Regions from separate parts of the [Pantoea] beijingensis genome, predicted to be linked through region 2. Evidence: predicted binding sites of a transcription regulator. Region 2 holds the regulator's gene; the other holds the start of a gene.
The links. Region 2 encodes LexA, which represses DNA repair genes until DNA is damaged. Its sites were predicted from a motif close to TNCTGTATGTACATACAGNA; they were not measured.
Positions count from the first base shown of each region.

Region 1: rmuC (DNA recombination protein RmuC) is a predicted target of LexA. The motif match lies at 4,069-4,088, and genes of this name have one in related genera.

Region 1 covers NZ_CP071409.1:3,840,555-3,845,982, forward strand. The annotation lists gene ubiB (ubiquinone biosynthesis regulatory protein kinase UbiB) at 1-982, opposite strand, end outside; gene ubiJ (ubiquinone biosynthesis protein UbiJ) at 979-1,584, opposite strand; gene ubiE (bifunctional demethylmenaquinone methyltransferase/2-methoxy-6-polyprenyl-1,4-benzoquinol methylase UbiE) at 1,597-2,352, opposite strand; gene rmuC (DNA recombination protein RmuC) at 2,494-4,002, opposite strand; gene udp (uridine phosphorylase) at 4,221-4,982, opposite strand; gene J1C60_RS17390 (dienelactone hydrolase family protein) at 5,279-5,428, shown strand, end outside.
Region 2 covers NZ_CP071409.1:3,731,558-3,736,985, forward strand. The annotation lists gene dinF (MATE family efflux transporter DinF) at 1-1,279, opposite strand, end outside; gene lexA (transcriptional repressor LexA) at 1,396-2,004, opposite strand; gene J1C60_RS16910 (diacylglycerol kinase) at 2,111-2,479, opposite strand; gene plsB (glycerol-3-phosphate 1-O-acyltransferase PlsB) at 2,608-5,028, shown strand; gene ubiA (4-hydroxybenzoate octaprenyltransferase) at 5,351-5,428, opposite strand, start outside.

The DNA.
Region 1 (5,428 bases), 110 kb from region 2:
AGTTTTCTGCCAGATAACGCTTATCACCTTTATTAAGCGATCCCACAATCCCACAATCAATCCCGATATACTGTGGATCTTCAGGGTGGTCATAGCTTACGAAGATATTGCCTGGATGCATGTCAGCATGGAAAAAACTGTCACGGAATACCTGGGTAAAGAACACCTGCACACCGCGTTCAGCTAGCAGTTTCATATTCACACCGTGCTGTTCGAGCGTCACGACATCTGAAATAGGAATACCGTAGATGCGCTCCATCACCAGCATTGTCTCACTGCAATAATCCGAAAAGACTTCAGGAACATACAGCATTTTGCTTTGGTCAAAGTTGCGACGCAGTTGAATCGCATTCGCCGCCTCTCGCAGCAAATTAAGTTCATCGATCAGGGTCTTTTCGTAATCAGCGACGACTTCAAGTGGACGCAAACGACGTCCGTCCGGTAACAGACGCGGAACCCAACGCGCCAGCCGGTAGATCAGTTTCATATCCGCTTTGATGACCGGCAAAATATCCGGGCGGATCACTTTGATGACGATCTCTCTGCCATTCTCTTTGAGCGTCGCGGTATGTACTTGAGCAATAGAAGCAGAGGCCAGCGGCTTGATCTCAAAATTATCAAACCAGGTCTCAATCGTCGTTCCTAAAGAAAGCTCGATTTGTCGACGAGCCTGAGCCCCATCAAAGGGGGCCACGCGGTCTTGCAACATAGCCAGTTGATCGGCGATATGGGGCGGAAAAAGATCGCGGCGCGTTGACATCATTTGGCCAAACTTGATCCAAACCGGCCCAAGTTCTTCCATCGCCAGTCGGATGCGCGTGCCTAAGTCTTCTTTTTTATGCCGATTAGGTAACCAGAAAATACAACGTCGCCAGAGACGAATGGGCAACGTTATACGCATTCGGGGGATCAGTTCATCCAGGCCATAGCTCAGGAAAACTTTGATGATGTAATAAAGTCGACGAATTTCACCCAGTGTCATTTCGCCTCCAGTTGCGCTAACCGGTCGCTAAGTGCATCCGCAGCGCGACTTATCGCATCAACTTCTTCAGCGAACCAGGCAAGCTCAAGTCCACAAGGAGCGACACGCCACTCTTCTGTTAAAGTCAGGGCCGCGTAACGCTGCTTACGTTCCATATCGCCGCGAAGGAAACGAAAACTGCGACGCGCGAACTGGCTCATGCCCTGTGCGACAATATCGCCTACCCAGGGAGCAAGATACTCTGCCGGATCGAGTTCGGCTAAGTCGAACAGAGTAGAGAACTGCTGCACAACTTGCAGATCCCCTTCCACTTCCAGCTCTCCACTGCGGATCAAGGTTGTGAGCTGTTGCTTATCACGCAGTTTTACCAACGTTGCAAGTCGCGTTTTTACCGAACAATCCGCCTGCTCACTCCACTCACCCAATACATCCACATGGTTCTCACTGAATATCAACGTTAAAGGCTGAGAAAGCGCATCCAGATCGAACGCTAAACTTTTGCCGTTAAGGCGTTGACGCGCCGCTTTCAGGCTACGATCGCGATACAAAATTTGGTTAAGCGCGGTCTCCAGACCTGCGGTTAACAGCGGCGTTAAAGTCATTCGCTTTCCCGGTTAAAACTTGAATCCACGATGCAGCGCAACGATGCCGCCCGTCATATTGTGGTAAGTCGCATTTTCAAAACCCACGTCCATCATCATCGCCTTCAGCGTTTCCTGATCGGGATGCATGCGGATGGATTCAGCCAAATAACGGTAGCTTTCTGCATCTTTTGCCACCAGTTCACCAATGCGCGGCAAGATATGGAAAGAATAGGCATCGTAGGCTTTACTGATCGGCTCAAGAACCGGTTTGGAGAACTCCAGCACTAACAAACGGCCGCCAGGTTTCAGCACGCGAAACATGGATGCCAACGCCTTTTCCTTCTCGGTTACGTTACGCAAACCAAAAGAAATGGTGATGCAGTCAAAATAATTATCAGGGAAAGGTAGCGCCTCTGCATTAGCCTGCACGTAGCTAACGTTGCCAACAATGCCGCTATTGCGCAGCTTTTCACGCCCCATTTTCAGCATCGAACTGTTGATATCAGCCAGCACCACTTGCCCGGTCTCACCCACGATACGGGAGAATTTCGCGGTGAGGTCACCGGTTCCACCCGCCAGATCGAGCACACGCTGACCGCGGCGCACGCCGCTAGAATCGATGGTAAAACGCTTCCAGATACGATGGATACCAAACGACATCAGATCGTTCATCAGGTCATATTTTGCCGCGACGGAATGGAAAACGTCTGCCACCATATCCGCCTTTTCGCTTTTCGCTACGGTGCGAAAACCAAAGTGTGTGGTTTCCTGCGGTTCATCTGCCATTTGTTTTGCCTGCTCCACAATCAAATATCCCCGAAGTGTATCAGAGTCGCGATTATCAGGCACGCTAGCCCACGTTTATTCGTTGATGCATCTCAATATCCCATCAGACTTCAGGCTGCAGATTACGGGCTGTGATATGAATCATTTCGAGTAATCATCATCCGATAACACGTTACTGTCTGATGCGTCTTCATGGATCTCCGACGTTTCCGGCAGCGCCTGCTCAGCCAGACGCGGATTAATGGGCCGTTTTATCTCGACGCCGAGATGGCGAAAACTTTCACTCTGGGCAATGAGGTTACCACGCCCTTCCGCCAACTTTTTCATTGCAAGGCGGTAATGATCCTGAGCTTTATCCAGGCTCAGTCCTAAGCCTGTCATATCATCAACAAAAAGTCGCATCTTGTCGTAGAGCTTAGCGGCACGATCGGCAATACGCTGTGCATTACGACTTTGATGCTCATAGCGCCAGAGATTATTTATGGTACGTAACGCCACCAGCAGCGTTGTCGGGCTCACCAACATAATGTTCAGTTTTAGCGCTTCGCTAATCAACTCTGGCTGTCGATCAATCGCCAGTAAAAATGCAGGTTCTACGGGAATAAACATCAACACATAATCCAGTGAGCGTAAACCCGGTAATTGTTGATAATCTTTTCGGCTTAACCCCCGAAGATGCGCTCGAATTGCCGCAATATGCTCGTTAATTGCCTGCTCCCGCGCAATATCGTCTTCCCCATTGAAGTAACGCTCATAGGCAACCAACGTCATTTTGGCATCAATCACCACATCTTTACCCTGTGGCAAGCGCACAATAACATCCGGCTGCATACGGCTATGCTGATCGATCTGGACATTAACTTGGGTCTGATATTCATGGCCTTCACGTAAGCCCGATGCTTCAAGTACTCGACTCAGCACCACCTCTCCCCAATTCCCCTGGGTTTTATTATCGCCCTTTAACGCTTTGGTCAGATTGATCGCTTCCTGTGCCATTTGCGCATTCAGCTGTTGCAGATTACGAATTTCATGGGAAAGCGTATGTCGCTCACGCGCTTCCTGACCGAAACTGTCCTGAACCTGGCGACGAAATCCTTCCAGTTGTTCACGCAGCGGCGTTATTAAACCCTGCAGGCTTTGACGATTTTGTTCATCAACCCGCCGACCACTGCTTTCAAAAATGCGATTCGCCAGGTTTTCAAACTGTGCGGTCAGCCGCTGTTCACTGTTTGTCAGCAAACGCTGCTTTTCTTCAGCCGCCATTCTTGTCTCTTCCAGCCGGATAGTCACTTCACGCAATTCAGCTTCCTGCGCGCTGTTAATTTCACGCAGCGCACGGAGCTCCTGCTGCAGCAGTTCACACTCATTGCGCCAGTAGCCCAACTGCTCTAGCTTCTCCTGCGCGGCGGTAAACTGCCCGTGAAGATTTCGCAGCTCAATCTCATGCTGGCGCAGGTGTTGCTGATGCTTTTCCAGTGACAGTTGACGCGAGGCTAGCTCCTGCTGTGTCTGGTGCAAATCATGTTCCAGCAGACGCTGCTGCGTATCATGCTGCGCACTACGCTGCTGCGCACGCATACTGACAATTAACCAGCCCAGCAACAGCCCAATCACTAAGCCGCCAATACCGTAAAATAAACTGGTATCCACTTATCCTCCTGTTACATCGCGCGTTTCTATCGCGCTACGCGTCTATTCAACGCCACGTTAAAGGGAGGCTGTATGGATGTCCAGTCTGTTTTATCCTGACCAGATGATAACGGTAAAAATGACCGCATAAGCGGCCACAGAAGAGTGATCATTTTGAGGGCCACGGCCGTGGCACAAGGGAGAGAGCAGGCCGCCGAAACGCCCCCGTCCTGAAAGGGCTACAGCAGGCGGCGAGCCGCTTCAACCACGATTTTCACCGCGTCGCTTTCCGTCTGTTGCATTGTCTGAGCATCCGGGATCTCTTTTTGAGTCCGGTTAACAATGACACCAGCCACCATACCAGCACGCAAGCCCTGGCTGGCGCACATCGTTAATAACGTTGCAGACTCCATCTCATAGTTCAGTACCCCCATTTGCTGCCACTCTTTCATCGATCCCTGGAAGCGGCTCACCACGCGCCCGGAGAATGTGTCGTAGCGTTCCTGACCGGGATAAAACGTATCGGATGAAGCGGTAATCCCAATATGGGTTTTCGCACCAGTGGCTTTCGCAGCATCGACCAGCGCCGTCGTACAACTAAAATCGGCCACAGCCGGAAACTCCAGTGGAGCAAAATGCAGACTTGCACCGTCAAGACGAACCGATCCCGTCGTCACCAGCACATCACCCACATTAATATGCGGCTGGATCGCACCGGTAGTTCCCACACGCAGAAACGTTCTGACGCCTAACTGCGCCAACTCTTCAACCGCGATTGACGTCGAAGGGCCACCAATGCCGGTTGAACAAACCACAACAGGTTTACCGTCCAGTTCCGCGCGCCAGGTAGTGAACTCGCGATGAGACGCAAGATGAACAGGATTCTCCATCAGAGCCGCAATTTTTTTCACGCGCTCAGGATCGCCAGGCACAATCGCCAGTGTCGCTCCCTGTAAATCAGCTTTTGTAATACCAAGGTGAAAAACGTCAGATTGGGCCATAACAGACTCCTGTTTAAAATAGGATTGATAATGCAATGCGCTACTGTAAGGCAGCACTCAATAAATTTATGTGATTTTTCTCACTCATTAAAATGGAAGTTACATTTCATAAGGAAAAATATGTGGTTTAAATCACATTAAATCACTCTGTAATCATAATTTGCTACAACCAACCCTGCGCTTTTTCCTGCCCGAGTGTTAAAGAGATAGATGTTAAAAAGGGTACGCAACACATAATCAATGTGTAATTCTGACTATAGTTACCTGATTGCGCTAATGCTTGCATGGAGAGAACAATGAACACTGAAAAAAACACCGCTCATAAACAAGACAATAATGGGTTCGCTCCTGCGGTAGCCCCCACCGCATCGACCACGATTCTGACTGAAAGTGAGTCGATCACGACTAAAGAAACTTCCATTCCCACACAGGGCGAAAACATGCCC
Region 2 (5,428 bases):
TCCACCAAAGTGTTATCCCCCGAAGCATCAAAAACACCATCACCGCCAGCCACAACCCATGATTCCCAAGCCACGGCAATGTCAGCAGCGTCAGGCCATAACCCAATGCCGCAACCGCCATGCCATTACGCATATCACTACCACGCGTCGCGCCGATAAACATGCCATCCAGTAGATAGCACCAGACACCAATCAACGGTAAAACCACCTGCCAAATCAGATAGTGCCCAGCCAGCTCGCGCAACGACGGCAATGATGTCAGCATCGAAACGATCCACTCCCCGATCAGGGCGTAGACCAGTGAAAAAAAGAGGGCAACTAATCCCGCTTGCCGACAAGAGGCATGCCATACTTTGAGCAACTTACTGCCATCACGGGCACCATATGCTTCCCCTGAATAGGCCTCCACCGCATAGGCAAATCCGTCGAGAGCATAGGCGGTAAAGGTGAGGAACATCAATAAGACCGCATTCACCGCAACGGTATCGCTCCCCAAACGTGCACCCAAAATAGTCAGTGAAGCAAAACAGAGTTGTAACAGCAAAGATCGCAACATGATGTCGCGATTCAGGCGCAGCAGGCGAGAAAAATCGCCACGCCAGCTGCGGCACAGTAGCGACAGTGAAATACCTCGCAGTTTGAGCACGCGCCAAATCATCAATAACCCGACCACTAAAGCGGCATACTCGGCGATAGCCGTTGCAGCAGCAGCGCCTGCCACCCCCCACTTCAGCCCGATTACAAACCACAAATCGAGAAGAATATTGACCAGATTGCCGACCACCAACAATACCACCGGCGCACGCGCATACTGCACCCCCAGCAACCAACCCAGTATCACAAGATTCGCCAGCGTTGCCGGTGCGCTTAGCCACCTTATCGACATAAACTGATGAGCCTGGTAGAGCACTTCACCGTTACCACCCACGATACGGATCGCCAGATGACTTAAGGGCTCTTTACACAGGACAAAAAATGCCCCGGCAACCAGTGCGATGAATAAAGGTTGCATCAGCGCACGTGCCAGCGCGGGTTTATTGCCCACACCAAATGCCTGCGCGGTTAATCCTGTCGTGCTCATTCGCAGGAATAACAGCAGCATAAACAGAAAGCTGGTGGCGGTCGTACCAATAGCCACACCGCCAAGATACGCGGGGCTATCAAGATGACCAATAACGGCGGTATCAACCAGGCCCAATAATGGCACAGAGATATTTGACAGGATCATCGGTAGTGCAAGACGCCACAGATTTTTATCAGCTACGGAAAAGAGTCGCATAAGCATTCAGAACGCGAAATGCCCTTTTATTGGAGGATGCGTGAACGGATGCAACGGATACAAAAACATCCACTCAAACGCACGCCGATACCATCAGCGTGCAAGCTGCACTACTTTTATAACCAGTTACCGTTACGAATTACCCCAACAGCCAAACCTTCAATGGTCAGAGATTGCTGACGCAAGTCGACAACAATTGGTTGAAACTCACTATTCTCTGGCAAAAGCTGAACCGTATTTCCTTGTTTTTTCAATCGCTTAACGGTAACTTCATCATCAATACGCGCAACCACAATCTGTCCGTTATGCACGTCCTGCGTTTTATGCACCGCAAGTAAATCGCCGTCCATGATACCAATATCTTTCATGGACATACCGCTAACACGCAGCAGAAAATCAGCATGCGGTTTAAATAAACCAGCATCCACCTGGAAGTGGCATTCAATATGCTCCTGCGCCAAAAGCGGTTCGCCCGCGGCCACCCGACCAATGAGTGGCAGACCCGTTTCGTCTTCCATCATCAAACGAATACCGCGTGAAGCACCGGAAACAATTTCAATTACGCCTTTGCGTGCCAGCGCCTTCAGGTGTTCTTCCGCAGCATTAGGGGAACGGAAACCCAGTTGCGCAGCAATTTCCGCACGCGTAGGCGGCATACCAGTCTGATTAATGTGATCACGAATCAGATCGTAAACCTGTTGCTGCCTTGCTGTTAGTGCTTTCATTCCGCCCCCTGGTTGTTTATACAGTCGCTGTGAGTATATACAGGTATTTGTGGCTTGAAAACCTAAATGAGTCAAAAAAACAGCGATTTGTGGAATTTTGAGCAGGCTATCGTAAAAGTGGCCACAGCAACATTATCCAGACGAAGAGGGCAAGCAGAATGCTTAACAGGACCGCAGCAGAGCCCATATCCTTTGCCCGGCCGGAGAGAGGATGGAAATCACTACCAACGCGGTCAACAATCGCCTCAATGGCACTATTCAGAATCTCCACGATCACAACCAGCAGCACGGAACCAATTAATAACACGCGAGTTACGGCATCAACCTCGAGCCAGCAAGCAATCACAATCGCGATTAGCGCCGCTATCGACTCCTGTCGAAACGCGGCTTCATGCTGCCATGCTGCGCGCAATCCTTGCCAGGAATAACCCGCTGCTTTGATGATACGAGTCAAACCCGTTACGTTATTTGCCATATTAATTGAACCCTTTGAGATGTTTAACGTCAATTTGGGGATGATGCGCAAATTGCAATGCCACAGATCTTGGTGGCACTTTCTGGTATGCTTGCCGCGCTTTGCTAACAAGAGGCTTCATGTTATCTATGTCAGGTTGGCGTAATTTCTATTATAAGTTACTGAATTTACCGCTCTCATTTTTGGTGAAGAGCAAGGCTATTCCGGCCGATCCGGTAGCTGAACTGGGGCTCGATACCTCGCACCCTATTATGTATGTGTTGCCTTATGATTCAAAGGCCGATCTCCTTGCACTGCGAGCGCAGTGCCGTATCCATAATCTGCCCGATCCACTGGAACCGCTGGAGATAGATGGGACGGAATTGCCGCGTCATGTCTTTATTCATGAAGGCCCACGCGTGTTCCCCTACTTTGTACCTAATCTGGAATCGGTAAAGCTTTTCCATGAGTATCTGGATCTGCATCGAAGCAATCCCGATCTTGACGTACAGATGGTGCCGGTTTCAGTGATGTTTGGCCGTGCGCCTGGCCGCGAAGTACAGGGCGAACAAACACCGCACTTGCGCGTATTAAATGGCGTGCAAAAATTCTTTGCCGTGCTGTGGCTTGGGCGAGACAGTTTCGTTCGCTTCTCTCCAATGGTTTCCTTGCGCTATATGGCAACGGAACATGGTACCGACAAGACGATCGCGCAAAAGCTGGCACGCGTCGCGCGGATGCACTTTGCCCGGCAGCGTCTGGCGGCCGTAGGTCCGCGTTTGCCGGTGCGCGAGGAGTTATTTAAGCGCTTGCTAAAATCGAAAGCTATTGCTAAAGCGGTAGAGGATGAAGCACGCAGTAAAAAAATACCCCACGAAAAGGCGCAACAAAATGCTATTGAGCTGATGGAAGAGATCGCAGCTGATTTCTCCCATGAAACAGTTCGACTGACCGCTCGTGTTATGGATTGGACATGGAGCAAACTGTATCAGGGCATTAATGTTAATGGTGGCGAGCGGGTACGCCAACTGGCGCAGGATGGACATGAAATCGTCTATGTGCCCTGCCACCGCAGCCACATGGATTACCTGTTGCTCTCCTATGTGCTTTATCATCAGGGGCTGGTTCCCCCTCATATCGCTGCCGGTATTAATCTGAATTTCTGGCCAGCCGGACCGATTTTCCGGCGTTTAGGTGCCTTTTTTATCCGCCGTACTTTTAAAGGTAACAAGCTCTACTCCACGGTATTTCGTGAATACCTTGGCGAGCTATTTGCCCGTGGTTATTCGGTGGAATACTTCGTGGAAGGCGGACGTTCACGTACCGGACGCCTGCTCGCACCTAAAACCGGCACGCTGTCGATGACGATTCAGGCGATGCTGCGCGGCGGCAACCGGCCGATCACGCTGGTACCGATTTACATCGGCTATGAGCACGTCATGGAGGTCGGCACCTACGCCAAAGAGTTGCGTGGCGCGACAAAAGAAAAAGAAAGCTTTATGCAGATGGTTCGGGGGTTGCGTAAGTTGCGTAATCTGGGCCAGGGTTACGTTAACTTCGGTGAACCACTCCCACTGGTTAACTATCTCAACAAACATGTGCCCGAGTGGCGTGACGCCATCGATCCGATTGAAGCTCAGCGTCCCGGCTGGCTAATCCCTGCGGTAAACGATATCGCACAGCGGGTGATGGTCAGTATTAACAATGCTGGTGCTGCAAATGCAATGAATTTATGCGTCACGGCCCTACTGGCCTCACGTCAACGTTCATTGACGCGCGACCAATTGACCGAACAGCTAGACTGTTATATTCAGTTATTGCGCAATGTTCCCTACTCTCCAGATGCAACCGTCCCCGACCTGAGCGCAGAAGCGCTGCTGGATAGCGCATTGGGTATGAACAAGTTTGAAACCGAACAGGATAATATTGGCGATATCATCATTCTGCCCCGCGAACAGGCGGTGCTAATGACCTACTACCGCAATAATGTTCATCATATGCTGGTGGTGCCCGCATTGCTTGCCGCGATTGTGCAACAGCACCGTGAGATTTCACATGCTGAGCTATTGCGTCAGGTTAGCGTGATTTATCCGATGCTGAAAAGTGAGCTATTCCTGCGCTGGGACAAAGAAGAGATCCCACAGGTTCTGGATGCTCTCACCGCCGAACTCGCTCGTCAGGGATTGATTATTGCTGATGAGGCCGTAGTGCGTTTAAATCCTGTCCGCTTTCGTTCTCTGCAATTACTGGCTGCTGGTGTACGTGAAACGCTGCAGCGCTATGCCATCACGTTTTCGATTCTCAGCGCCAATCCTGCAATCAATCGCGGTTCACTGGAAAAAGAGAGTCGTACGATGGCACAACGCCTTTCCGTGCTACATGGTATCAATGCGCCCGAGTTTTTTGATAAAGCCGTCTTTTCATCACTGGTATTAACACTACGTGATGAAGGTTATATCAGTGATACCGGAAACGCACTGCCAGAACAGACACAAAAAGTATACCGGCTGCTGGCAGACCTGATCACTCAGGACGTGCGTCTGACCATAGAGAGTGCGGTTGCACCTTAAGGCGCGCGGCGCGCATCCCCGGAAGCTCATTGCATAAGTGACCGGGGAGTCGTAGCAACCAGACGGCTTCTGATTCAGCAAAAATTTCGCTCACCAGCGAACTGGTGACAAAACACAGGGAGTGTTTTGAACAGCACTTGTGCGGGTCCCGAAGGGGTAAGCCCCAGGGATGGGGCTGATAATCGCGAAAGGTGCGTTCGGAAAACAGCATTTGTGAAGGGAGCTGCGAAGCGGGCAAGAAGGCTGTCGAAAAGCGCGGGGGCTGGGCCAGCGCTTTCCTGTCCTGCAGGGTTACCCGAAGGATGAACGGAACCGCCCCTGACTAAAACATCGTCGCAAAAGGCGCGGTATTTAATGCCACGCCAATAAATAACACTAACCCAACGTAATTATTATTTAA